Regions from separate parts of the Sphingopyxis sp. Geo48 genome, predicted to be linked through region 2. Evidence: predicted binding sites of a transcription regulator. Region 2 holds the regulator's gene; each other region holds the start of a gene.

Region 1 (7,818 bases), 480 kb from region 2:
CGCGAGTTTTCTGATCTCGGCTGCGATGGGGTTGCAAAAGGGCATCGCCGGCCTGTCGGTGCTGAACACCTGGCTGTTCTTCGCGATCATCGCCTTCGCACTCGTCGCTGGCCCGACCGCCAAGATGTTCGGCCTGTCGCTGCGCGCCACGGGCGAATATTTCACCACCTTCATTCCCCGCAATCTCGGCCTCGACGTCGACGGCGCGTGGAGCCGGCAGTGGACGATTTTCTATTGGGGCAACTGGTTCGCCTGGGCGCCGGTCACCGCGCTCTTCCTCGGACGGCTGGCCATCGGTTACAGCGTGCGCGAGTTCATACTGATGAATCTCGTCCTGCCATCGCTGTTCGGCGCGCTGTGGATGACCGCCATCGCAGGCTCGGCCATCGTCATCGACCAGCAGAGCGGCGCCAGCCTCTATTCGGTGATCGCGGCGAAGGGCCCGGACTCGGTTCTCTTCCGCCTGTTCGACGCGCTCGGCGGCGGCCCAGCTGCGACGGGGCTCATTCTTTTCACCATCTTCCTGTCCTATGTCGCGGGCGCCGACGCCAATGTTTCGGCGATGAGTGCGCTTTCGACCCGCGGCATCACCCCCGACGCGCCCGAAGCGCCGATGGGCGTGCAAAGCGTGTGGGGAATTGCGGTCGGGCTCGTCGCGATCGTTCTCGTCGCGGGCTCGGGGCTCGACGGCATCCGCATGATGTCGGTGCTGGGCGGCTTTCCCGCGCTGTTCGTCATCATCGGCGCGGCGCTGTCGCTCACGGTGATGCTGGTACGGGGGCGACCGGCGGTCGCCCCCGTCGTCTCCGGCTGATCACCAGATGCGCGTGCGCGCCTCGGGTTTCAGATAATATTTATTGTCGGGCGTGACGTTGAACGCCTTGTACCAGGCATCGACGTTGCGCACCGGGCCGATGATCCGCCAGCGCGCCGGGGCGTGTTCATCGCTTGCGACCTGCTGCTTGATCGAATCCTCGCGTGCCTTGTCGCGCCACGCCTGCGCAAAGGCGAGGAAGAAGCGCTGGTCGCCGGTCAGACCGTCGATCACCGGCGCCTCCTTGCCGCCCAGCGAGCGGTGGTAGGCGTCATAGGCAATCTCCAGCCCCGCGAGATCGGCGATATTCTCACCCATCGTCAGGTCGGGATTGATGAAGGCGCCGGGCGCCGCCTCAAAGGTCGCGTATTGCGCACCAAACGCCTTCGCCTGCGCCTCGAAGCGCGCCGCGTCTGCCGCGGTCCACCAGTCGCGCACCGCGCCATTGGCGTCGATCTTGCGCCCCTGATCATCGAAGCCATGCGAGATCTCGTGGCCGATAACGGCGCCGATCGCGCCATAGTTGACTGCATCGTCGACGCTCTCGCTGAAGTAAGGCGCCTGCAGTATGCCGGCCGGGAACACGATCTTGTTCTCGAGGCCGCCGTTGTAGGCGTTTACCTCCTGCGGGTTCATCGACCATTTCTTGCGATCGACGGGCTTGTTCAGGTCTGACAGCGAATAGGCATATTCGAACGCCGCGCTGCGCTTCACATTGCCATAGAGGTCGGTCGGATCGATCTTGAGCCCCGAATAGTCGCGCCATTTGTCGGGATAGCCAACCATGACGTCCATCTTCGCCAGCTTGTCGAGCGCCGCCGCCTTGGTCTCGGGCGCCATCCAGCTGTTGCTGCGGATGCGATCGCCCATCGCGAGCTTCAGATTCGCGACCAGCGCTTCCATCTTCGCTTTCGCGCTCGCCGGGAAATATTGCCTCGCATAGGTTTCGCCGACCAGTTCGCCGAGGCTCCCGTCGACCAGCGTCAGCCCGCGCTTCCAGCGCGGACGAAGTTCGCCGACGCCGCTCAGCACTTTGGTATATTCGAAGCGGCTGTCGACGAATGCCTTGGAGAGATAGGGCGCCGCATTGTCGGCGATGTGGAATTGCTGCCACAGCTTGATCGTGTCGAGCGGCGTCCTTGCATAGAGCGCCGCAATGTCGCGCACCGCCGTATTCTCGTTGACGATGATCCGCTTCTGCGGTCCGATGCCGGCGCCTTCGAACCACGCCTTCCAGTCGAGTCCCGGAGCAAAGGCCGCGAGTTCGTCCGACGACATCGGATTGTTGATCTTGCCGATGTCGCGGCGGTCGGCGATCGCCCAGCTGACCTTCGCGATCTCGGTTTCGAAGCCCATGATCGCATCCGCCGCATTCTCGGGCGCAGCATTGCCGACCATCTTCATCGTTCGCACGATATAGGCGCGATAGGCATCGCGCTGCGTCTTGAAACTGTCGTTCAGATAATAGTCGCGTTCGGGAAGCCCGAGCCCCGCCTGGCCGAGCCACAGGACGTTCACCGTCGGATCATTTGTGTCGGCATAGGGGCCGCCGGAGACGATCGTCGCGCCAAACGTCCCCTGCGTCGAGCCCATGAAGCGCGCCATCGCGCCCTTGTCCTTGATCGCCGCAACAGCGTCGACGTCGGCCATCAGCGGTTTGGCGCCCAGCGCGTCGACCCGCTTCTCGTCCATGAAGCTCTGGTATAGGCCGCCGACCTGCGACGTCGCGGGAGCTCCAGTGACAAGCTGTCCGAGCTGGCGCTGCGTCAGGTTGTAAACATCATAGTCGACACCCGCCGACGCCTGATCGGCCGGGATCTCGGTGCGCGCAAACCAGCCGCCGTTCGCATATCTGTCGAAGTCGTCCCCGGGTTTCACATTGGTGTCGCGCGCGGCAAGGTCGACGCCCCATGTCCCGAAGGTCAGCGCTTTCAGCGACGCATCGCCCTTCACCGCGGCGTCCCCTTCGCCATCGGCCTTGGCGACCAGCGTCGCGGACATTGTGTTGTCGCTCGCCATTGCAGGCGCCGCAGCCAAGGCGGCAGCGATCGCCAGCCCTGCGGCGCTCGTTAGAAAGCTTTTCATTACCCCGTCTCCTGATTGTTCTGCACCGCCGGGTCGAGGCGGCGCGAATGGCCATTCTTGTCCGCCTGCGACGTCACGGGGTCAAGCAAGCCGCCCGGCATTGGTCGAAGCCTTTGGCATGTTGGTGGAATGCCACCACATTGCGGTGCGGCGCCGGGCCTCCTATCTTACCGGCGAACCGGCGCGGAACCGCCTCTTGCGCCAATAGAACAAATCTGGAACATACCCCTCCCATGAGTCTCACCCATATTTCGGTGCGCGGCGCGCGCGAGCATAATCTTAAGGGCGTCGACGTCGACCTGCCGCGCGACAGCCTGATCGTGATCACCGGCCTGTCGGGCTCGGGCAAATCGAGCCTCGCCTTCGACACCATCTATGCCGAGGGTCAGAGGCGCTATGTCGAGAGCTTGTCGGCTTATGCGCGCCAGTTCCTCGAGATGATGCAGAAGCCCGACGTCGAGCATATCGACGGGCTGTCGCCGGCGATCAGCATCGAGCAGAAGACGACGAGCCGAAACCCGCGCTCGACCGTTGCGACGGTGACCGAAATCTACGACTATATGCGCCTGCTGTGGGCGCGCGTCGGCATCCCCTATTCGCCCGTTACCGGCGAGCCGATTTCGGCGCAGAATGTGAGCCAGATGGTCGACCGGGTCATGGAGCTGCCCGAGGGCACCCGCGCGTATCTGCTCGCGCCGGTCGTGCGCGGGCGCAAGGGCGAGTATCGCAAGGAGCTGGCGCAGTGGCAGAAGGAAGGGTTCACCCGCGTCCGCATCGACGGCGAGTTCTACGAGATCGAGGATGCCCCGGCGCTCGACAAGAAATACAAGCATGACATCGAGGTCGTGGTCGACCGCATCGTGGTGCGCGAGGGGATCGAGACGCGGCTTGCCGACAGTTTCGAGACGGCGCTGAAACTTGCCGAAGGTGTCGCGTATGTCGACATGGCCGACGGGCCGGTGCCGGGGCGCGAGGAGGAAGATGCCGGGGGGGCGATGAAGGGCGCGGGAATACCGGCCAACCGCTTGATATTCAGCGAGAAGTTCTCATGCCCCGTGTCGGGCTTCACGATTGCGGAGATCGAGCCGCGGCTGTTCAGCTTCAACGCGCCGCAGGGCGCCTGCCCCGCGTGCGACGGCCTGGGCGAGCGGCTGGAGTTCGACCCCGACCTGGTCGTCCCCAACCATGCGCTGAGCCTGAAGAAGGGCGCGGTCGTGCCGTGGGCGAAATCGAACCCGCCCTCGCCCTATTATATGCAAGTGCTTGAAAGCCTGGGCAAAGCCTATGACTTCAGCCTCGACACGCCGTGGCAGGACCTGCCCGGCGCGGTGCAGCAGATCATCCTCTTCGGCACCGGCGGGATGCCGGTCGAGCTGACCTTCAAGGACGGCAAGCGCACCTATACGACGCACAAGGCGTTCGAAGGTGTCATCGGCAACCTCAACCGCCGGATGTTGCAGACCGAGAGCGCGTGGATGCGCGAGGAACTGGGCAAGTACCAGACCGCGCAACCGTGCGAAACGTGCCACGGCGCGCGGCTGCGCCCCGAACCGCTGGCGGTGAAGATCGCGGGCGAGAATATCAGCATGTCGGCGCAGCGCTCGGTCGCCGACGCGCTCGCGTGGTTCAGCACGCTCGACGAGAAGCTGAACGAGACGCAGCGGCAGATCGCGAAGGCGATCCTGAAGGAGATCAACGAGCGGCTCGGCTTCCTCAACAATGTCGGGCTCGATTATCTGAACCTCAACCGCACGTCGGGCACCTTGAGCGGCGGCGAAAGCCAGCGCATCCGCCTCGCCAGCCAGATCGGCAGCGGCCTGTCGGGCGTCCTCTACGTGCTCGACGAACCGAGCATCGGCCTGCACCAGCGCGACAACGACCGGCTGCTCGCGACGCTGAAGCGCCTGCGCGACCTCGGCAACACGGTGATCGTCGTCGAACATGACGAGGACGCGATCCGCCACGCCGACTATGTCGTCGACATGGGCCCCGGCGCGGGCGTCCACGGCGGCGAGATCGTCGCCGAGGGGACGCTGAAACAGGTGCTGGCGAACAAGAAGAGCCTGACCGCGGCGTATCTGACCGGCGCGAAGAAGATCGAGGTGCCGGCGCGCCGCCGCCCCGGCAACGGCTTCGACCTGGTGCTGAAGGGCGCGCGCGCGAACAATCTTCAGAATGTCACCGCGACGATCCCGCTCGGCACCTTCACCTGCGTCACCGGCCTGTCGGGGTCGGGCAAGTCGAGCCTGGTCATCGACACGCTCTATGCCAGCGCGGCGCGGACGCTGAACGGCGCGCGGCTGGTCGCGGGGCCGCACGACGCGCTGACCGGCCTCGAACATTGCGACAAGGTGATCGACATCGACCAGTCGCCGATCGGCCGCACCCCGCGGTCGAACCCCGCGACGTACACGGGCGCCTTCACGGTGATCCGCGACTGGTTCGCCGGGCTGCCCGAGGCGCAGGCGCGCGGGTACAAGCCCGGACGCTTCAGCTTCAACGTCAAGGGCGGGCGCTGCGAAACCTGCACCGGCGACGGGCTGATCAAGATCGAGATGCACTTCCTGCCCGACGTCTATGTGACGTGCGAGACGTGCCACGGCAAACGATACAACCGCGAAACGCTGGAGGTGAAGTTCAAGGGGATGAGCATCGCCGACGTGCTCGACATGACGGTCGAGGATGCGGCGGAGTTTTTCAAGGCGGTGCCCGCGATCCGCGACAAGATGGAAATGCTCGTCCGCGTGGGGCTCGGCTATATCAAGGTCGGGCAGCAGGCGACGACCCTGTCGGGCGGCGAGGCGCAGCGGGTGAAGCTGGCGAAGGAACTGTCGCGGCGCTCGACCGGGCAGACGCTCTACATCCTCGACGAGCCGACGACGGGCCTGCATTTCGAGGATGTCCGCAAGCTGCTCGAAGTGCTGCAGGCGCTGGTCGATCAGGGCAACAGCGTGGTGGTGATCGAACATAACCTCGACGTCATCAAGACCGCCGACTGGATCGTCGACCTGGGCCCCGAAGGCGGGGTCAAGGGCGGCGAGATCGTCGCGGCGGGGACGCCCGAGCAGGTGGTGAAGGAGAAGCGGAGCTTTACCGGCCAGTATCTGGCGCCGCTGTTGGGGAAATGACGAAAGCCCCTCCCTTCAGGGAGGGGTTTGGGGAGGGCCTGCAGCCTCCCGCGCGACATCGACATCGCCTCCCCCGACCCCTCCCATAAATGGGAGGGGAGAGATTAGTGCCACACCGCCGACAGCGGGTAGAGCGCGATCAGCCAGATCAGGCAGGCGCAGGCGACGCGCCGGTCCTTCGTCCAGATCGCGAGCAGCGCGACGGGAAAGAAGCTCCAAGCGACGATGACGGTGCGGATGCTGGTCGCCGCCGGCAGGCCGTGCAGCCAGCCGACGGTGGCCAGCAATGCGACGTTGCACAGGAACACGCCGCCGATCACCTTGCGCCGATGCGCGTCGAAATGGGCGTTCAGATCGTGCCACGCCTCCGGGTCGTCGGGAAAGACGAGGCTGGCCGCGACGAAATAGAGGGCGGTGACGATGAAGCCGCCGAACAGCACCGGCCAGCTCAAGGGCAGCAGGTCGCGCAACGACCAGCCGTACATCCAGAAGGTGACGACGTCGCACGACACGAACAGGCCGAGCAGCGCGGTCGGCCAGCCGATGCGGACGCGGTGGCTGGCCTTCAGCGCGCGGCTCAATCCGCCCAGCCCCTCGGCGAGCGCGAGGCCGAGGATCAGCCCGAACAGCGAAAAGATGAATTCGAACCCGCTCATTTGCCCCCCGATGCGGCGCGCGCCGCGCTGCGAAGCTGTGGCAAACAATGGCGTGGCGGGCAAGGCGAAGCCATTCCGTTACCCTGCTTCGTGAGTGATGGAAGAATTATCTCACGCGAAGCCTGTCCCGAGCGCCCGCCAGGGCAGTCGAAGGGGCGCGAAGGCGCGAAGAAGAAGGAAGGGATTTCTCACACAAAGACACAAAGACACGAAGGGGGCTGTTTTCGGGCGCGACCACTCGATTGCCGAACGACGGCTGCGTCGATCAAGGCCGGACAAAGTCCGGCTATAATCCCGCCGACGTCCGGCCGACACGCGGCCTCAGCGTCTCCAACCGCCCTCTTCGTGTCTTTGTGTCTTTGTGTGAGACTTGACGCCGCCAGCGGCCAAACCCGCCGCCAGAAACCCCACGCAACCCCCTTCGCGCCTTCGCGTGAGATAATCTTGTCTAAGCCCCCATCAGCTTTGCCGTGATATCCTCGGCGGCGTAGATGCGGATCGCGGGCGGCTGCGGCGAGAGCGCGCGCATTTCGGCGACGAAGGCGGCGGACGCGGGGACCGCGAAATGGGTGCGCACCGCGTCGATGCTCTCCCACTCCTCGACGAACATCAGCCGGTCGGGGTTCTCGACATCGATGTGGCAGTTGTGCGCCAGACACCCCGGCTCGCCCCGCGACCGCGCGCTATGCTCGGCGCCTATCGCGATCATGCGCTCGCGATGCTCTGGGGTGAGGATGACGTGGCCGGTGATGAGGATCATCTTCTTAGCGCCTTGATTGATGCATAGCATTTGAAGCAGGAAAACGATTGCGGATCGATCCGAACATTCATAGAATGCGGGAAAATCAATCCTGTCAAATTTTGCCACATTTATTTGGGTTTCCCATGCTCATAGAATTTTCAATATCGAACTTTCGCTCCATTGGCGCAGAGCAGACCCTTTCGCTCGTCGCGTCCAAACTTAAGGAGAAGAGCACGGGGCGAGAAGTCGCGGTGCCAGGCTTCGATATCAAACTTTTGACCTCCGTCATTGTTCTCGGCAAAAACGGAGGAGGCAAATCGAACCTAATTGCCGCGATGGCAACATTAAGAAAAATGGTAGAAAATTCGGCAAAATCCGATGCGAAAGATAAAA
Region 2 (7,818 bases):
TGATCGACCCCTGGCAGGTCGCCGAGGCGCGCTCGATCGGCGCCGATGCGATCCTGATCATCGTCGCGGCACTCGACGACGGCGCTATGCGCGACATCGAGGCGGCAGCGGTCGAGCGCGGCATGGACGTGCTCGTCGAAGTCCACGACGAAGCCGAACTCGACCGGGCGCTGGCCAAGCTCCAGTCGCGCCTGATCGGCGTCAACAACCGTGACCTGCGCACCTTCGAAACCGATCTCGCCGTCACCGAGCGCCTTGCGAAGCGCGTTCCGGCGGGCACGTTGCTCGTCGGCGAAAGCGGCATCGCGACCCATGCAGACTGCCAACGCCTCGCGGAAAGCGGCGTAAAAACCTTTCTCGTCGGCGAAAGCCTGATGCGCCAGGACGACGTCACCGCGGCAACGAAAGCGCTGCTCGAAGGCTGACGGCCGCTTTGGGGTGTGAAGCGGACGCCACGTTATTCGTCGTCCCGGGCTTGACCCGGGATCCACGGCGGCGGCGAAGTCATGGACCCCGGATCAAGTCCGGGGTGACGAAGAGGGAACCATCCTCCCTGTCGCGAAGCGATGGGGAGGGGGACCGTCGCCGCAGGCGATGGTGGAGGGGCCACGACGTCGCGCCATAAGCCCCTCCGTCAGCCCTTCGGGCTGCCACCTCCCCATCGCTGCGCGACAGGGAGGAGCGAATGGCCGCAACCGGTCGTTTCCTGCCATTCCCCTTGCCTTTCCAGCCCTGCCTTGCTTCGGTCCCGACGATGAAACCCAAACCGACTCATCTCGACGACACCGGCGCCGCGCATATGGTCGATGTCGGGACCAAGCCCGCCACCGGGCGCCGCGCCGTCGCGGGCGGCCGGATCACGATGTCAGCCGATGCGCTCGACGCGATCCGCAGCGGCAACGCGCCCAAGGGCGACGTCCTCTCGACCGCGCGTATCGCCGGGATCATGGCCGCCAAGCGCACGGCCGATCTCATTCCGCTCTGCCACCCGCTCGCGCTCACCAAAGTGTCGGTCGAGTTCGCGTGGGAAAGCAACGGCATCGCCGTGCGCGCAACCGCCGCGACGACCGGCCCGACCGGCGTCGAAATGGAGGCGCTCACGGCTGCATCGGTCGCGCTCCTGACGCTTTACGACATGGCGAAGGCGCTCGACCGCGCGATGATCCTCGGCGATATCCGCCTGCTCGAAAAGAGCGGCGGTCGCTCGGGCGACTGGCGCGCCGAATGAGCGGCCTGCTCCCGGTCGAGGAGGCGCAGGCCCGGCTGCTGGCCCTGCGAGGGCCGCTCTGTAGCGAGAATGTCATCTATTCCCAGTCGCTTGGACGATATCTCTCGCAGGATATCCTCGCCCAGCGGGACCAGCCTTCGGGCGACCTGTCGGCGATGGATGGCTACGCGATCCGTGCCGCCGACCTGTTTGGCCCGTGGGCAGTGACCGGCGAAATCGCGGCGGGCAGCGTGCCGTCCCAGCGTGTCGGCCCCGGCGAGGCGATGCGCATCTTCACCGGCGCGATGCTTCCCGAGGGCGCCGACACGATCGTGATCCAGGAGAATGCCATTGCCGAGGGCACGCATTTGCGCCTCGCCACCGCTGACGAGATCCGGCCGGGCCAGCACGTCCGGTCGCGCGCGAGCGACTTTCCGGCGGGCGCGCGCCTTCTCGCCGCCGGAACCCGCGTCACGCCCGGCGTCATTGCCGCCGCGATCATGAGCGGCGCCGCGCAGTTGACGGTAGGCACCCGTCCGCGCGTCGCGATCATCACCACCGGCGACGAGCTCGTCCAGCCGGGCCACGTGCTCGCGCCCGGCCAGATCCCGGACAGCAACGGCACGATGCTCGCGGCGATGCTCGGGACCGAGCCCGCCGACGTCTCGCTGCCTTTGCACATTCGCGATGACCGGCTGATGATATCGCGTGTTCTCAGGGACCTGGCGCGACGTCACGACGTCATCGTGACCGTCGGCGGCGCCTCGGTCGGCGATCATGATCATGTCCGCGGCGCGCTTGAGGACGCTGGCGGCTCTCTCGATTTCTGGAAGATCGCGATGCGCCCGGGCAAGCCCCTGATTGCCGGCCGTATCGGCGACGCCATATTGCTCGGCCTGCCCGGCAATCCCTCGTCCGCCTTTGTCACCGCGACGCTGTTCCTCCTCCCGCTCGTTCGCCACCTCGCCGGGGCGCACGCGCCGTTACCCGAGGTTCGGCAAGCCCCACTCGCCGCCGCGCTCGGCCCCGGTGGGAAGCGGCGCGACTATCTCCGCGCACGGCTGGAGGGCGGCTTGCTCTCGGTCTTCGACGGACAGGATAGCGGCCGCACCGTGCCGCTCGCCGAAGCGAACGCGCTGGTGATCCGCGACATCGCTGCGCCGGCGCGCTTGGTGGGTGAACAAGCGGACTATATCGCTATCGCTTGACAAGTTCCGGTTTGTTCCACTATCGTTCTCCCTATGTCCGGAACTGACCTCATGGAGAACAAGCGATGTTGACCGCGAAGCAGCACGAACTGCTCCACTTCATCCAGCAGCGCCTTGACGCGAGCGGCATTTCGCCGTCGTTCGAGGAAATGAAGGAAGCGCTGGGCCTGAAGTCGAAATCGGGTATCCATCGCCTGATAAGCGCCTTGGAAGAAAGGGGTTTTCTCCGCCGCCTGCCCAACCGCGCCCGCGCGCTCGAGGTGCTGAAGGTGCCCGAGGCGGCCAAGACGCCCGTGCGCAACGATAATGTGGTTCCGCTCCGCAAGCCCGCCCCCTCGCTCAAACCGATTGCCGCGAACGATATCGTCGAAGTGCCGCTGCACGGAAAGATCGCGGCCGGCGTCCCGATCGAGGCGTTCGAGGATCACAACCAGCTAGCGGTTCCCGCCGCGCTGCTCGGCGCCGGCGAACATTACGCGCTCGAGGTTTCGGGCGATTCGATGGTCGAGGCGGGGATTTTCGACGGCGACTATGCGCTGATTCAGAAGGTCAGCACCGCTCGCGAGGGCGATATCGTCGTCGCGCTCGTCGACGGACAGGATGCGACGCTCAAATTCTTCCGCCGCGAAGGCAAGATGATCCGGCTCGATCCTGCAAACAGTTCGTACGAACCCCAGCGCTACGAAGCTGGGCGCGTCATTGTGCAAGGGCGGCTTTCGGGACTGCTTCGTCGTTACCACTGACCTGCGGCGCATTGCGCCACGGATGGCCGTCGCCCGCCGTCAGCGCGGCGACGGCTTTCGGCTTTTCGCCAAGGTAGATGGCAAGCCCGCCGCTTTCCGCCAGACTGTCGCGGTCGATCGTCAGCCAGCGCCCGACGCATTCGCGCGGTAGCCAACGGTCGCTGATCACCACATCGGCGGCGGCACAGGCGGGCGCCATCACGCTTCCCTCGATCCGGTCGTGGCCGCGGGAGGCGAGGACGATGCGGCCCTCCTGTACCCAGCGGCAGAAATCGACATTGCACTCGACATGGTCGAGCATGGCCAGCGCGCCCAGCGGCGCGTCGCTGCCGGCCGCTTCGTTCATCGTGTCGCGGACGAAGTCGCCCGCGCGATCGCGCAGCAGCGCATAACCGCCGCCGGGCACGGCAGCGGCGATGTTTCGACCATCGGCAGTGATCAGCAAATCGGGGCGCGGCTGCAGGACGAGCACCGCCATGCCCGCGACGAGCGGAGCGAGTCCCCACCAGCGCCATGATCGCTGCCAGACGAGAATCCACAAGCCGCCAGCGACCGCCAGCGCAAACGCCCATGCCGGAAACCGCGGTAGCGTAGCGACTGCACCCGGCGCGTCGGCGACCTGATGCGCGAGCGCAATCAGGACTCGCAGGGCCTGCTCGGCAACCCACCAGAAGGGTGCTCCGAGCCCCAGGCTGTCGAACAGCAACGCGAGCGCCTCGAACGGCATGACAACGAATGTCGTCAGCGGAATCGCGACGACATTTGCCAGCGCGCCGTAAAGTCCGGCCTTGTGAAAATGGAACAACGCGATCGGCGCCAGCGCGACCTCGACCACCAGACCGGTGACCAGCAGGCCGGCGATCCCGCGCGCCCAGCGTCGCACCAGTCCTTCGTCGCGCCACGCCATGAAGCGCTGCATGGCGGGGCTTTCGTGCAGCACGACGATCGCCGTCACCGCCGCGAAGCTCAGCTGAAAGCTCGGCCCGACGAGCGACTCGGGCCGCCAGACGAGGACGATCAAGGCGCCCGCCGCGACCAACCGCAAGGTCAGCGCCTCGCGCCCCATCAGCAAGGCGACGAGCACCAGCAGCGCCGCGATCAGCGATCGCAATGTCGGCACCTCGGCGCCCGCTAGCCACGTATAGCCCGCCCCCGCCAGCGCCCCGGCGGCCGCCGCGACCGGCAGCACATATCCGCCCAGTGCCAGGCGCGGGCTCAGGGCGAACAGCCGCCGCGCAAACAGCATGGCAAACCCGATCACCGCGGTGACGTGCAACCCGCTGATCGACAGCAGGTGCGCCAGCCCGCTTCGTCGCATCGCCTCCTCGTCTTCGGCGGAGATCGCCCCCCGGTCGCCGGTGACCAGCGCCGCCGCGATCCCGCCCGGCGAACCCTCGATCTGGCGGTGGATATGCTCGCTCAGCCGGGCGCGCAGCGGTTGCCCGCCCTGCCCCGCGCCCGGCGCGCGCGAAACATCGCCCAATACAGTTCCCACCGCGCCGATCCGGTCGAACCACGCCCGCTGCGCAAAATCATAGCTTCCGGGCAGGCTTGCCGCGGGCGGCGGCATCAACCGCGCGCGCAGCCCGATCCGCTCGCCCGGCATGATCGTGCCGCGCGCTTCGCCCCGCAGCGTGACGCGAACCCGCGGTGGCAGGTCGTCGCGTCCGCGCGGGCGCAGGATCAGTCGCGTCTCGCCCCGCGCCGGCAGCGGTTCTACGGCCTCGACCTCGGCCGAAAAAGCCGTCGTCGCGGGCTGCGCCAACACCGGCGCACCGACCGATGTCGCGCGCGCCCATATCAGCAGCACCCCGATCGCGATGATGCCGCAGCCCACCATAACCATGCGGCCGATCCGGCTCGACCATCCGATGAGCAACCCGGCCAGCCCGCCGCTCGCGAGCATGAACAGCAAGCCGGTCCAGTGCGCCGCCGCAGGCAAGGCGAACCATGCCGCGATGCCCGTGCCGAGCGCCACGGGCAGCCACAACCCCGTCCGTTCCCGCTCGCTGTCGAGTCGCGCTTCGATGTCGGCCAAAAGCCGGCGCAACGGCACCGCAAAGCGCAGGCCAATGGGCGTTTGAAGCCGCCTTGTCGCCATGCTAGGGGCTGCCCCGACCTCCGACCCTCAAGGGCGGCAGAATGAAAGAAAGAGGCCAAGGTGGCAACCGAAACCCCAACCGATCTGGCAGAAGCGACCGGCGCTGACGTCGTGACGCGCTTCGCCCCCTCACCGACCGGCTATCTCCATATCGGCGGCGCGCGCACGGCGCTGTTCAACTGGCTGTTCGCGCGCCACCACGGCGGCAAATTCCTGCTCCGCATCGAGGATACCGACCGCGCACGCTCGACCGACGCCGCGATCGACGCGATCCTCGATGGGATGCGGTGGCTCGACCTCGATTGGGACGGCGAGACCGTCTATCAATTCGCGCGCGCGCCGCGTCATGCCGAGGTTGCGCACGATCTGCTTGCGAGGGGCGAGGCCTATCGCTGCTACCTGACGCAGGACGAACTCGCCGCGATGCGGGCCGAGGCGCAGGAGAAGCGCATTCCTTTCCGTGTCCGCAGCCCATGGCGCGACCGCGAGGACGGCGATCCGGCGGTCCCGCACGTCATCCGGCTGCGCGCACCACAGGAGGGAGAGGTGACGATCCACGACCGCGTGCAGGGCGCGGTTACCGTCCAGAATGCCGAGCTCGACGACTTCATCCTGCTCCGCAGCGACGGCACGCCGACCTACATGCTCAGCGTCGTCGTCGATGACAATGACATGGGGATCACCCACGTCATCCGCGGCGACGACCATCTCAACAATGCCTTCCGCCAGCTCGCGCTGCTCCGCGCGATGAACTGGCGCGAGCCGATCTATGCCCATGTGCCGCTGATCCACGGCGCCGACGGCGCGAAGCTGTCGAAGCGCCACGGCGCGCTTGGCGTCGACGCCTATCGCGACGAGCTTGGCTATCTGCCCGAGGCTATCAACAACTATCTCCTCCGCCTCGGCTGGGGGCATGGCGACGCCGAGATCATCAGCCGGGAGCAGGCGGTCGAATGGTTCGACCTCGCCAATGTCGGCCGCTCGCCGTCGCGTTTCGACTTCAAGAAGCTCGAAAATCTCAACGGCCACTATATCCGCGAAGCCGATGACGCCCGCCTCGCCGGCCTTGTTGCGCCGCGTGTCGAAACGCTCGTCGGCCGTGCGCTCGGCGATGCCGACCTTGCGCTGCTCACCCGCGCGATGGAGTCGCTGAAGCCGCGCGCGAAGACCCTCGACGAAGTCGCCGAAGGCGCGCTTTTCCTTTTTGAAAACCTGCCGCTGGCGGTGGACGAAAAGGCGGCGCAGGTGCTAAGGGACGCTCCGGAGGGAGTGCTCGCGAGCGTCACCGAAAAGCTGCGCGGCCTGAACGGCTGGACTGGCGAAGATATCGAGGCGGCGGTTCGCGCGACAAGCGAGTCGGCCGGAGTCGGGCTCGGCAAACTCGCGCAGCCGCTGCGCGCCGCGCTCACCGGGCGAACGGTGTCGCCGGGGATTTTTGACGTCTTGCTCCTGCTCGGCCGTGATGCGAGCCTGGCGCGACTTGACGCAGCGCACAATTATCCGGCAGGGGCGTAACGCAACGTCTCCCGCCCTAGCATCAGGGGAAGAAAATGACCGATACTGCAAAGATCACCCTGGGCGACACCACCGTCGAGAATCCCGTGCTCAAGGGCACGGTCGGCCCCGATGTCGTCGATATCCGCAAATTCTACGCCCAGACCGGCGCCTTCACCTATGATCCGGGCTTTACCTCGACCGCGAGTTGCGAGTCGCAGATCACCTACATCGACGGCGACGAGGGCGTGCTCCTCCACCGCGGCTATGCGATCGGCGACCTCGCCGAAAATTCCAGCTTCATGGAAGTCTGCTACCTGCTGCTCAACGGCGAGTTGCCGAACGCGCAGGAACTCAGCGATTTCGACAATACGATCACGCGCCACACGATGCTGCACGAGCAGCTCGCGACCTTCTACCGCGGCTTCCGTCGCGACGCGCACCCGATGGCCGTCATGTGCGGCGTCGTTGGCGCGCTCTCGGCCTTCTATCACGACTCGACCGAGATTCACGACCCGTACCAGCGCATGGTCGCGAGCCACCGGCTGATCGCGAAGATGCCGACGATCGCGGCGATGGCGTATAAATATTCGATCGGTCAGCCCTTCGTCTATCCGCGCAACGACCTCAGCTACACCGGCAATTTCCTCCGCATGACCTTCGGCGTTCCCGCCGAGGAATATGAGGTGGTTCCCGCCGTCGAGCGGGCGCTCGACCGCATCTTCATCCTTCATGCCGATCACGAACAGAACGCGTCGACCTCGACCGTCCGCCTCGCGGGCTCGTCGGGCGCCAATCCCTTCGCGTGCATCGCGGCGGGCATTGCTTGCCTGTGGGGCCCCGCGCATGGCGGCGCGAACGAAGCGGCGCTCAACATGCTGCGCGAAATCGGTCGTCCGGAACGCATTCCCGAATATATCGCGCGCGCGAAGGACAAGGATGATCCGTTTCGCCTGATGGGCTTCGGCCACCGCGTGTACAAAAACTACGACCCGCGTGCGACCGTGATGCAAAAGACGGTGCGCGAGGTATTCGACGCGCTCAAGGTCAACGACCCGGTGTTCG
Region 3 (7,818 bases), on a different contig from region 2:
CGCACCCGCTGCACCATGATCCCGCCGCACGTCCCCTCGATCCCCGGATGATCGTCGATCACCGAGAAGAAGGCATAGGCGCCCGGATAGGCAGCCCCCGCCGGATTGTTGCTCCACGTCACGAACTTCGGCGTGAGCGTCCCTGCGCTGCCCGTGCGCCCCTGCGTCGCGCCCTTGACCAGCCCGTCCCAGTCGGCCTTGCTGATCTCGATGATCGGATCCATCATCGCCATGCCAGCAGCATCGCCGCGGTTCAGCCGATCGAGAAAGCGCGTCACGAAGACCGTCACATTCGCGGTCTCCGCCGCGCTTGCGGTCCAATCGGCGGGCACCGGCTTGTACGGATCGGTCGCCGGATCGAAGCAGAAGAAGTTCTGGCGCAGATTCTCGATCAGCATCACGTTGCGCGCCGTGTCGATGCGGCTGTCGAAATAATGCCGGCCAAAGCGGGTTCCGAGCTTGCCGCAGCGACGCACCGCCTCTGCCTGCACTCGTTCCATGACCTTGCCGAAGGCCGCCGATTCAAAGCTGTCGACCGTCGCTGTATAGCCGCGGCCGGGCACCGCATCGATCCGGATTCCCGGCTCGGTAACCGCCAGCATCAATGCCATCGCCAGAAAACTCATGCCGCCCACCCCCTGTTGGCGCCGCGCTCCACGGCGGGGATCATATGGGATCGGGCGGCAAGGCTCGACAAGTCTAATTTCTTCGGGTTGTCTGACCGCCTCAAAAGGAGGTGGCGATGCCCTTGCCGAGATAGCAGGGCAGTTGCTGCAGGACATCGGCCTTCGGCACGCCATCCTCCACCAACTGGGGCGGGACTTCGGACGTGTCGATCCGCACCACGGTGAAGCCGTCGCCCGGTTTCGCGCGGTGAACGACAACATAGCCGCAGTCCATCGTCCCGTCCGCCCGGTCGCCGCGAAAATCGAAGGCGGCGTAAAGCCCCGGGGGCTGTCCGGCAGGGTCGGGATACCAGCTCAACCGCAAAACACGGATCCGGCCATCGGCCCAGATCGCAGCGCGCTTGCGCAGGTTCATTTCCCATTCGAGCCGCGGGTTCGCCGCCTGGAAGGACAGGCGCAGCATCGCATAGGCCGCAGCATAGTCGCGCCGCGCCAGCGCCAGCGTATATTCCGCGAAACGATCAACCGCTCCCTCCTCATCCGCCGCCGTCGGCTTGAAGATCACGCCCCCGGGCACGACCACGTCGCGCTCGACCTCGGGCGCGATCAGCGGCGGCGCGCCGAAAGCCGCCGGGATACCGGAAAGGAGGAAAGCCGACACCAACCACAACCGACCGCCGGGCCGGCGATCAATAGCCATAATAGGCGCCGCCCTTCTCCCGCGCGCGGCGCCACGCCGGCCGGCCGTGGCACGCATTCACGAAATTGGCGAGTTTCGGAAAGCGCTGCGCCAGTCCCTGCATGATTGCGATCTCGGCCGGAAAGCTCAGCATGATGTCGGCGGCGGTCAGATTATCGCCGACGAAATGCCCATCCTCGCTGACCGCGCTTTCCATATAGGCAAAGTGCGAATCGAGTTGCTGCGTGATCCGCGCTTCGAGCGGCGCGGCCGCTTCGCCGAGACGCGCCGTATAAATGCGCAGCAGGATCGGGGTCATCGCCGAGCCTTCGGCAAAATGCATCCATTGCAGGTGGCGGACATGGTCGTCGGTGCCTCGCTGCGGCACCAGTTTCTCACCGCCATGATAGTCGCAGATATATTCGGCGATCGCCGCCGACTCGATGATGATGCGCCCGGCATCCTCCAGCACCGGCGACTTGCCGAGCGGGTGAACCGCGATGAGTTCGGGCGGCGCGAGATTCGTGACAGGGTCGCGATCGTAGAATTTGATTTCGTAGGGCGCGCCAATCTCTTCGAGCAGCCAGAGGATGCGCTGCGAGCGGCTGTTGTTGAGATGGTGGACGATCAGGCTCATCGCTCTCTCCTTCGGGGTCAATTTGGATAGGGTCCGTTGCGGTCGATCAGCGCCGCGAGTTCGCGCACCAACTTCGCGCCGAGGATCGCCGTGACGCCGCCCACGTCGCGGCCGGGATGATGCTCGACGATGTCGGCGCCTACGATCGGTGCGGTCTGCTTGTGGAGGACCGCCAACACCTCGCGGACGGTCAGACCTCCCGGCTCGGGATGCGCGACGCCGGGCGCTTGGGCCGGATCGATCCCGTCGAGGTCGATCGAGATGTAGAGCGGACCTTCGAGTACGGGCACCGCGCCCGGCGTGAACCCGGCCATCGGGACGATCTCGACCCCGAAGCGCTCGGCCTGCTCGCGGCAATGTCTGTTCAGCGTCCGGATGCCGACCTGCACCAGCCGCCCGGCATGGCCAGCCTCGCAAATGCGCGCAAAGGGTGAGGCGTGGCTGCGCGGATTGCCGCCGAAATCGTCGTAGAGATCGGGATGCGCGTCGAAGTGAAGGATGTTGACCGGGCCAAAACAGGTTGCCGCCGCCTCGACGAGCGGAAAGGTCACCGCATGATCGCCGCCGAGCGCCAATGGCACCTCACCATCCTCTTGCAGCATGGTGACGTGGCGCCGGATCGCCGCATCGTCGCGCGCCGTGTCTTCGCTGAGCGGCAGGTCGCCGTCGTCGGCAAAGGCGATATCGACGCCGATCTCGGGCCCAAGCTCGCTCGCCAGATTGCCGCGCTCGCTGCGCAAGGCGGCGCGGATCGCCGCCGGCCCCGCCGCCGCTCCGCGCTCGAAGCTGCTGTTGACGTCGGTGGGCAGGCCGAAAAGACGGATCGCGGGCATGGGCTGCTTGTAGCCGCTGGCGAAGGTCGCGCAAGGCGCTGGTGGTTGAGAATTGGCTCAAGGAAATCGCCATTCCCTGATCACCGGCGAGCAATGGACGGCGGGCGGGCCGACCTGCAGGAGAGGGGCTGCGCAGGTACGGTGCGGTCGCAAGGAGACCGCGGGGCCCGCCGCCGTCGGCTGGCCGGTTTCTGCCGAGATCGGGGAAACCGGCCGGATGGCGTCAGTAGCGGCGATCAAAGATCGCCATCGTCGCCTTCATCATCGGGGCCGGCCATCATCTCTTCGGCCACCGCGTCGGTACGGCTACGGATCGCGCTTTCGAGACGCTGCATCAGTTCGGGATTTTCGGTCAGGAAATTCTTCGCATTCTCGCGGCCCTGCCCGATGCGGATCGAATCATAGCTGAACCAGGCGCCCGACTTTTCGACGAGCCCCGCCTTGACACCGAGGTCGAGGATCTCGCCGATCTTCGAAATGCCCTGTCCGTACATGATGTCGAACTCGACCTGCTTGAACGGCGGTGCGACCTTGTTCTTCACGACCTTCACCTTGGTGGTGTTGCCGACGATCTCGTCGCGATCTTTGATCTGGCCGGTACGGCGGATGTCGAGACGCACCGATGCATAGAATTTGAGCGCGTTGCCGCCGGTCGTGGTTTCGGGATTGCCGTACATCACGCCGATCTTCATGCGCAGCTGGTTGATGAAGATCACCATGCAGCGCGAACGGCTGATCGAGCCGGTGAGCTTGCGCAGCGACTGCGACATCAGGCGCGCCTGAAGCCCGACGTGGCTGTCGCCCATCTCGCCCTCGATCTCCGCCCTCGGGACGAGCGCGGCGACCGAGTCGACGACGAGCACGTCGATCGCGTTCGAGCGGACGAGCGTGTCGACGATTTCGAGTGCCTGCTCGCCCGTATCGGGCTGCGACACGATCAGTTCGTCAATGTCGACGCCCAGCTTCCGCGCATAGACGGGGTCGAGCGCGTGTTCGGCGTCGACGAAGGCCGCGGTGCCACCCATCTTCTGCGCCTCGGCGATGCAGTGCAGCGCCAGCGTGGTCTTGCCCGAGCTTTCGGGGCCGTAGATTTCGATGACGCGTCCGCGCGGCAAGCCGCCGACGCCGAGCGCGATGTCGAGGCCAAGCGAGCCGGTCGAGATCGCCTCCACCTGCATCGCTTCCTTCGAGCCCAGCTTCATCACCGAGCCCTTGCCGAACGCGCGATCGATCTGCGCGAGCGCGGCGTCGAGCGCCTTCTGCCTGTCCGTTCCGTTCACTGATTTCCCCGATTCGACGAGTGACAATTGTCCGGCCATGACCGTCCCTTTCCAGCTCTAGAGCGACGGCAGAAGCATCGCAATGGCAGACTATGTGCCATATTTGTTCTCATGGAACAAGTGGGGAACAAAGAAAAATCGAAGGGGAAGAAATGCTCAGTTTCCGGCCGAAAATTCGTCCAGAACCGCTTCGATATCGCTGATCCGGAACGGCTTGGCGACCAGCCGCCGATGCGCATGTTCCGCCGGAATGATGTCGCCGCCGCCCGAGGTGAAGGCAAAAGGAATCCCGCGCGCGGCCAGTGCATCGGCGATCGGCCAGCCCTTTTCGTCGCCCAGGTTGATGTCGACGAGCGCACCGCCGATCGCTTCGGCGGCGATGATCGCCAGCGCCTCTTCATTCGTCGTGGCCTGCGCGGGTTCGGGCAGGCCGAGCGCGTCGAACATGTCGACGAGCATCATGCCGATCAGCACATCGTCCTCGACGAGCAGAATGCGATTCGCGTCAGCCATCGGACGCCCGATGCGCCGCATTGTCGAGCGCCGCCGACACCGCCTCGGCAAGCTGCGCGACCGAGAAGGGCTTGGGCAGGAAGGCGACGTCGTCGATGTTGATCGACTGACGAAGCTGCTCCTCGGCATAGCCCGACATGAACAGGACCGGCAGCGCCGGCCGCTTCTTGCGCATCTCGCGCACCATCGCGGGCCCGTCCATCGTCGGCATCACGACGTCGCTGACGACGAGATCGACCTTTTCCATCCCGGCGAAACGTTCCAAGCCCTCTTCTCCCTGCGATGCAGTGACGACCGTATAACCCGCACGGGCCAGGGCTCGTTCCGCGACCGCACGCACCATATCCTCATCCTCGACGAGGAGAATGGTACCCGTGCCCCACTGGCTCTTTTTCGGCTTCGACACCGGCGTGGGCGTCGCCGGTGCGCCGTGCTCGGCGCGGTGGACGGGGAGGTAGATGGTGAAGCTGGTTTTGCCGGGCTTGCTGTCGGCAAAGATGAAGCCTGCCGACTGCTTGATGATGCCATAGACCGTCGACAGCCCGAGCCCGGTGCCCTTGCCGACGTCCTTCGTCGTGAAGAAGGGCTCGAAGATCTTCGGCAGCACGTCGGCGGGGATTCCGGTGCCGGTGTCGCTGACCTTCAGCGCGCTATAGTCGGCGGGCGGCATGAACTCGCTGCCCATCTGGCGCACGTCGGCCGCCGATACCGGATAGGTCTCGATCGTCAGCGTCCCGCCGCCGGGCATCGCGTCGCGCGCATTGACCGCAAGGTTGATGATCACCTGTTCGAGCTGCCCAGGATCGGCACGCACCGCGCCGAGCCCGCGGCCGTGATGGACCGACAAATGGACGGTATCGCCGATCAGACGTTTCAGAAGATGCGACACCTCCGAAATGACGTCGGGCAGTTGCAGGATCTGCGGGCGCAGCGTCTGCTGGCGCGAGAAAGCAAGCAATTGCCGGGTCAGGCTGGCGGCGCGGTTCGCGTTGCTGCGGATCTGCTGGATGTCGTCATAGTCGCTGTCGCCGGGTGTGTGACGCATCAGCATCAGGTCGCAGCTTCCGAGCACCGCAGTCAGGATATTGTTGAAGTCGTGCGCGACGCCGCCCGCAAGCTGGCCGACCGCCTGCATCTTCGACGCCTGGGCGACCTGCCGCTTGAGCCGCGATTCCTCGCTCGAATCCTTGAGGCTGAGCAGCACCGCCGCCTCGCCGAGCCCGCGCACGCCGACGACGCGCATCGACACCGGATCGTCACCCTGCCCGACCAGCCGGATCGACAAGTCGCCTCCGACCTGTTGCCCGCTGCTGTGGCGCCGGATCATGTCGGCGAGCGGCCCCTTGTCCTCGCCGACGACAAGGTCGCCCGGATAGCGTGGCATCCGGCCTTCGCCGACATTGCCAGCGCGCTTGAACGCACGGTTCATGTAGAGAAATCGGCCGTCGCGATCGACCAGCGCGAGCCCGAACGGGAGCAGCGAAAGCAAGGTTTCGACATAGGCCTGCGCAGTGCCGCGATCGGCGGGCCCGATCTCCTCGTCGAGCATCGTCAGCAGCACCGGTCCGTGGGTGTCGGCGGGGGCGAGCGGGATCTGGATCATCCGCACCGGCGTCGCGCGGTCGCCCTCGCGCGCGAAATAGAGTGAACCCGCTTCGTCGAGCCGCAGCATCGCCGACACGTCGCGCCCGACATAATGTGCCTGATCGGCCTCATCGAGCGCGCGGAGCAGAAAGGCGCGATTTGCGGAGCGGAGCCGCCCCTCGGCGCTGACGAGCGCCGCCATGACGCCCGCCTGCGCGAGCGTCAGGCCCGCCGGCCCGTCGAGATGGCGGACGATCTCGGTCGCAAGATCGAGCCGTTCGTTTGCCGAAAAGCGCCAGACAAGATAATCCTCGGCCTGCCCGGTACGGAAGATATGCGCACGAAGCTGCAACGGACCGACGGCGATATCGTCGGCGACCCCCTCGCCGTCGCGCCATGCGGTGCGGCCGGCGTTCTTCAATGCCTCGGCGCCGCGTGCATCGACCGGCAGACCCGGCGGGGTGACGAACCCGCCGAACCAGGTCGCGAACAGATCGTTGGCGCAGACCAGCCGTCCGCCGCGGTCGGTCACCGCCACCGCGACATCGTCGTGGTTCACCGCGACGCGCAGCATCGTCCAGTCGGGGAGCGCCGCTTCACCTGCGGCCGCCTTGGGGAACAGACGGCGGGCCAGCAAGGTACCGCCCGCCGCGATCGCCAGCCCGGCCAGAAAGCCCGCCGCCAGTACGACGTTTCCGGTCGCCCAGAACAGCAGGCCGACCGACAGGAGCGCAAGACCGCCGAGCACGGCCAGATCGACGCGCGACAGATTGAACCGCGCGCCGAGCGGTCCCGCGGGGCCCGCCCCCCTGCTGAAATCGGTCTCAGCGGAGGGCAGGCTTTGCGCGGTCAACTGACGCTCTTTCTATAGCCGCATCACCAGATGCGGACACGATCCTTGGGTGCCAGATACAGCTTCTGGCCTTCCTTGACGTTATAGGCCTTATACCAAGGGTCAAGGTTGCGCGAGACCCAAGTCCGCTGGATCGAGGGCGAATGCGGATCGGTCGTGATGCGCTGCGCCAGATTCTGCTCGCGATAGTTGCGCCGCCACACCTGCGCCCAGCCGAGGAAGAAGCGCTGGTCGCCGGTCAGCCCGTCGATCACCGGCGCCGGCTTGCCGCCGAGCGACTTCTTGTAGGCGTCATAGGCGATGGTCAGGCCGGCGAGATCGCCGATATTCTCGCCGAGCGTAAAGGTGCCATCGAGATGCTCGCCGGGCAGCACTTCATACGCATCATACTGTGCAACGAGCGCCTTGCCGGCCGCCTCGAACGCCTTGACGTCCTCGGGCGTCCACCAGTCGGCCAGCTTCCCCGTCTCGTCATATTTTGCGCCCTGGTCGTCGAAATGATGGCTGATCTCGTGACCGATGACCGCGCCGATGCCGCCGTAGTTGATCGCGGCGTCGGCCTTCGGATCGAAGAAGGGCGGCTGCAGGATCGCGGCGGGGAAGACGATCTCGTTCATCCCGAAATTGGCATAGGCGTTGACCTCCATCGGGGTCATCCCCCACTCCCACCGGCGGATCGGACCGCCGAGGCGGCTGATATTGTCGTCGTGCGCGAACTGGTTGGCGCGCAGCGCGTTGCCGAACAGGTCGTCGCGCTTGATCTCGAGCTTGCTGTAATCCTTCCAGCGGTCGGGATAGCCGATCTTGGTCGTG

Evidence for each region. The regulator LexA, encoded in region 2, represses DNA repair genes until DNA is damaged. The targets are predictions, from matches to a motif close to GTTCCNCNCTTGTTCT.
Region 1: the regulator LexA is predicted to act here: its motif matches at 3,106-3,121, upstream of uvrA (excinuclease ABC subunit UvrA).
Region 3: the regulator LexA is predicted to act here: its motif matches at 4,169-4,184, upstream of recA (recombinase RecA).

Annotation. Positions count from the first base shown of each region.
Region 1 covers NZ_CATKPA010000002.1:194,712-202,529, reverse strand. Annotated here, with positions in the region: gene QOL79_RS07640 (BCCT family transporter) at 1-814, shown strand, start outside; gene QOL79_RS07635 (M13 family metallopeptidase) at 815-2,899, opposite strand; gene uvrA (excinuclease ABC subunit UvrA) at 3,133-6,027, shown strand; gene QOL79_RS07625 (hypothetical protein) at 6,132-6,683, opposite strand; gene QOL79_RS07620 (putative quinol monooxygenase) at 7,132-7,443, opposite strand; gene QOL79_RS07615 (AAA family ATPase) at 7,491-7,818, shown strand, end outside.
Region 2 covers NZ_CATKPA010000002.1:673,324-681,141, forward strand. Annotated here, with positions in the region: gene trpC (indole-3-glycerol phosphate synthase TrpC) at 1-425, shown strand, start outside; gene moaC (cyclic pyranopterin monophosphate synthase MoaC) at 755-1,228, shown strand; gene QOL79_RS10020 (molybdopterin molybdotransferase MoeA) at 1,225-2,415, shown strand; gene lexA (transcriptional repressor LexA) at 2,481-3,158, shown strand; gene QOL79_RS10030 (ComEC/Rec2 family competence protein) at 3,112-5,214, opposite strand; gene gltX (glutamate--tRNA ligase) at 5,320-6,774, shown strand; gene QOL79_RS10040 (citrate synthase) at 6,810-7,818, shown strand, end outside.
Region 3 covers NZ_CATKPA010000001.1:632,259-640,076, reverse strand. Annotated here, with positions in the region: gene QOL79_RS03295 (hypothetical protein) at 1-626, opposite strand, end outside; gene QOL79_RS03290 (hypothetical protein) at 727-1,326, opposite strand; gene QOL79_RS03285 (glutathione S-transferase family protein) at 1,316-1,942, opposite strand; gene speB (agmatinase) at 1,960-2,775, opposite strand; gene recA (recombinase RecA) at 3,012-4,094, opposite strand; gene QOL79_RS03270 (response regulator) at 4,212-4,568, opposite strand; gene QOL79_RS03265 (hybrid sensor histidine kinase/response regulator) at 4,561-6,921, opposite strand; gene QOL79_RS03260 (M13 family metallopeptidase) at 7,029-7,818, opposite strand, start outside.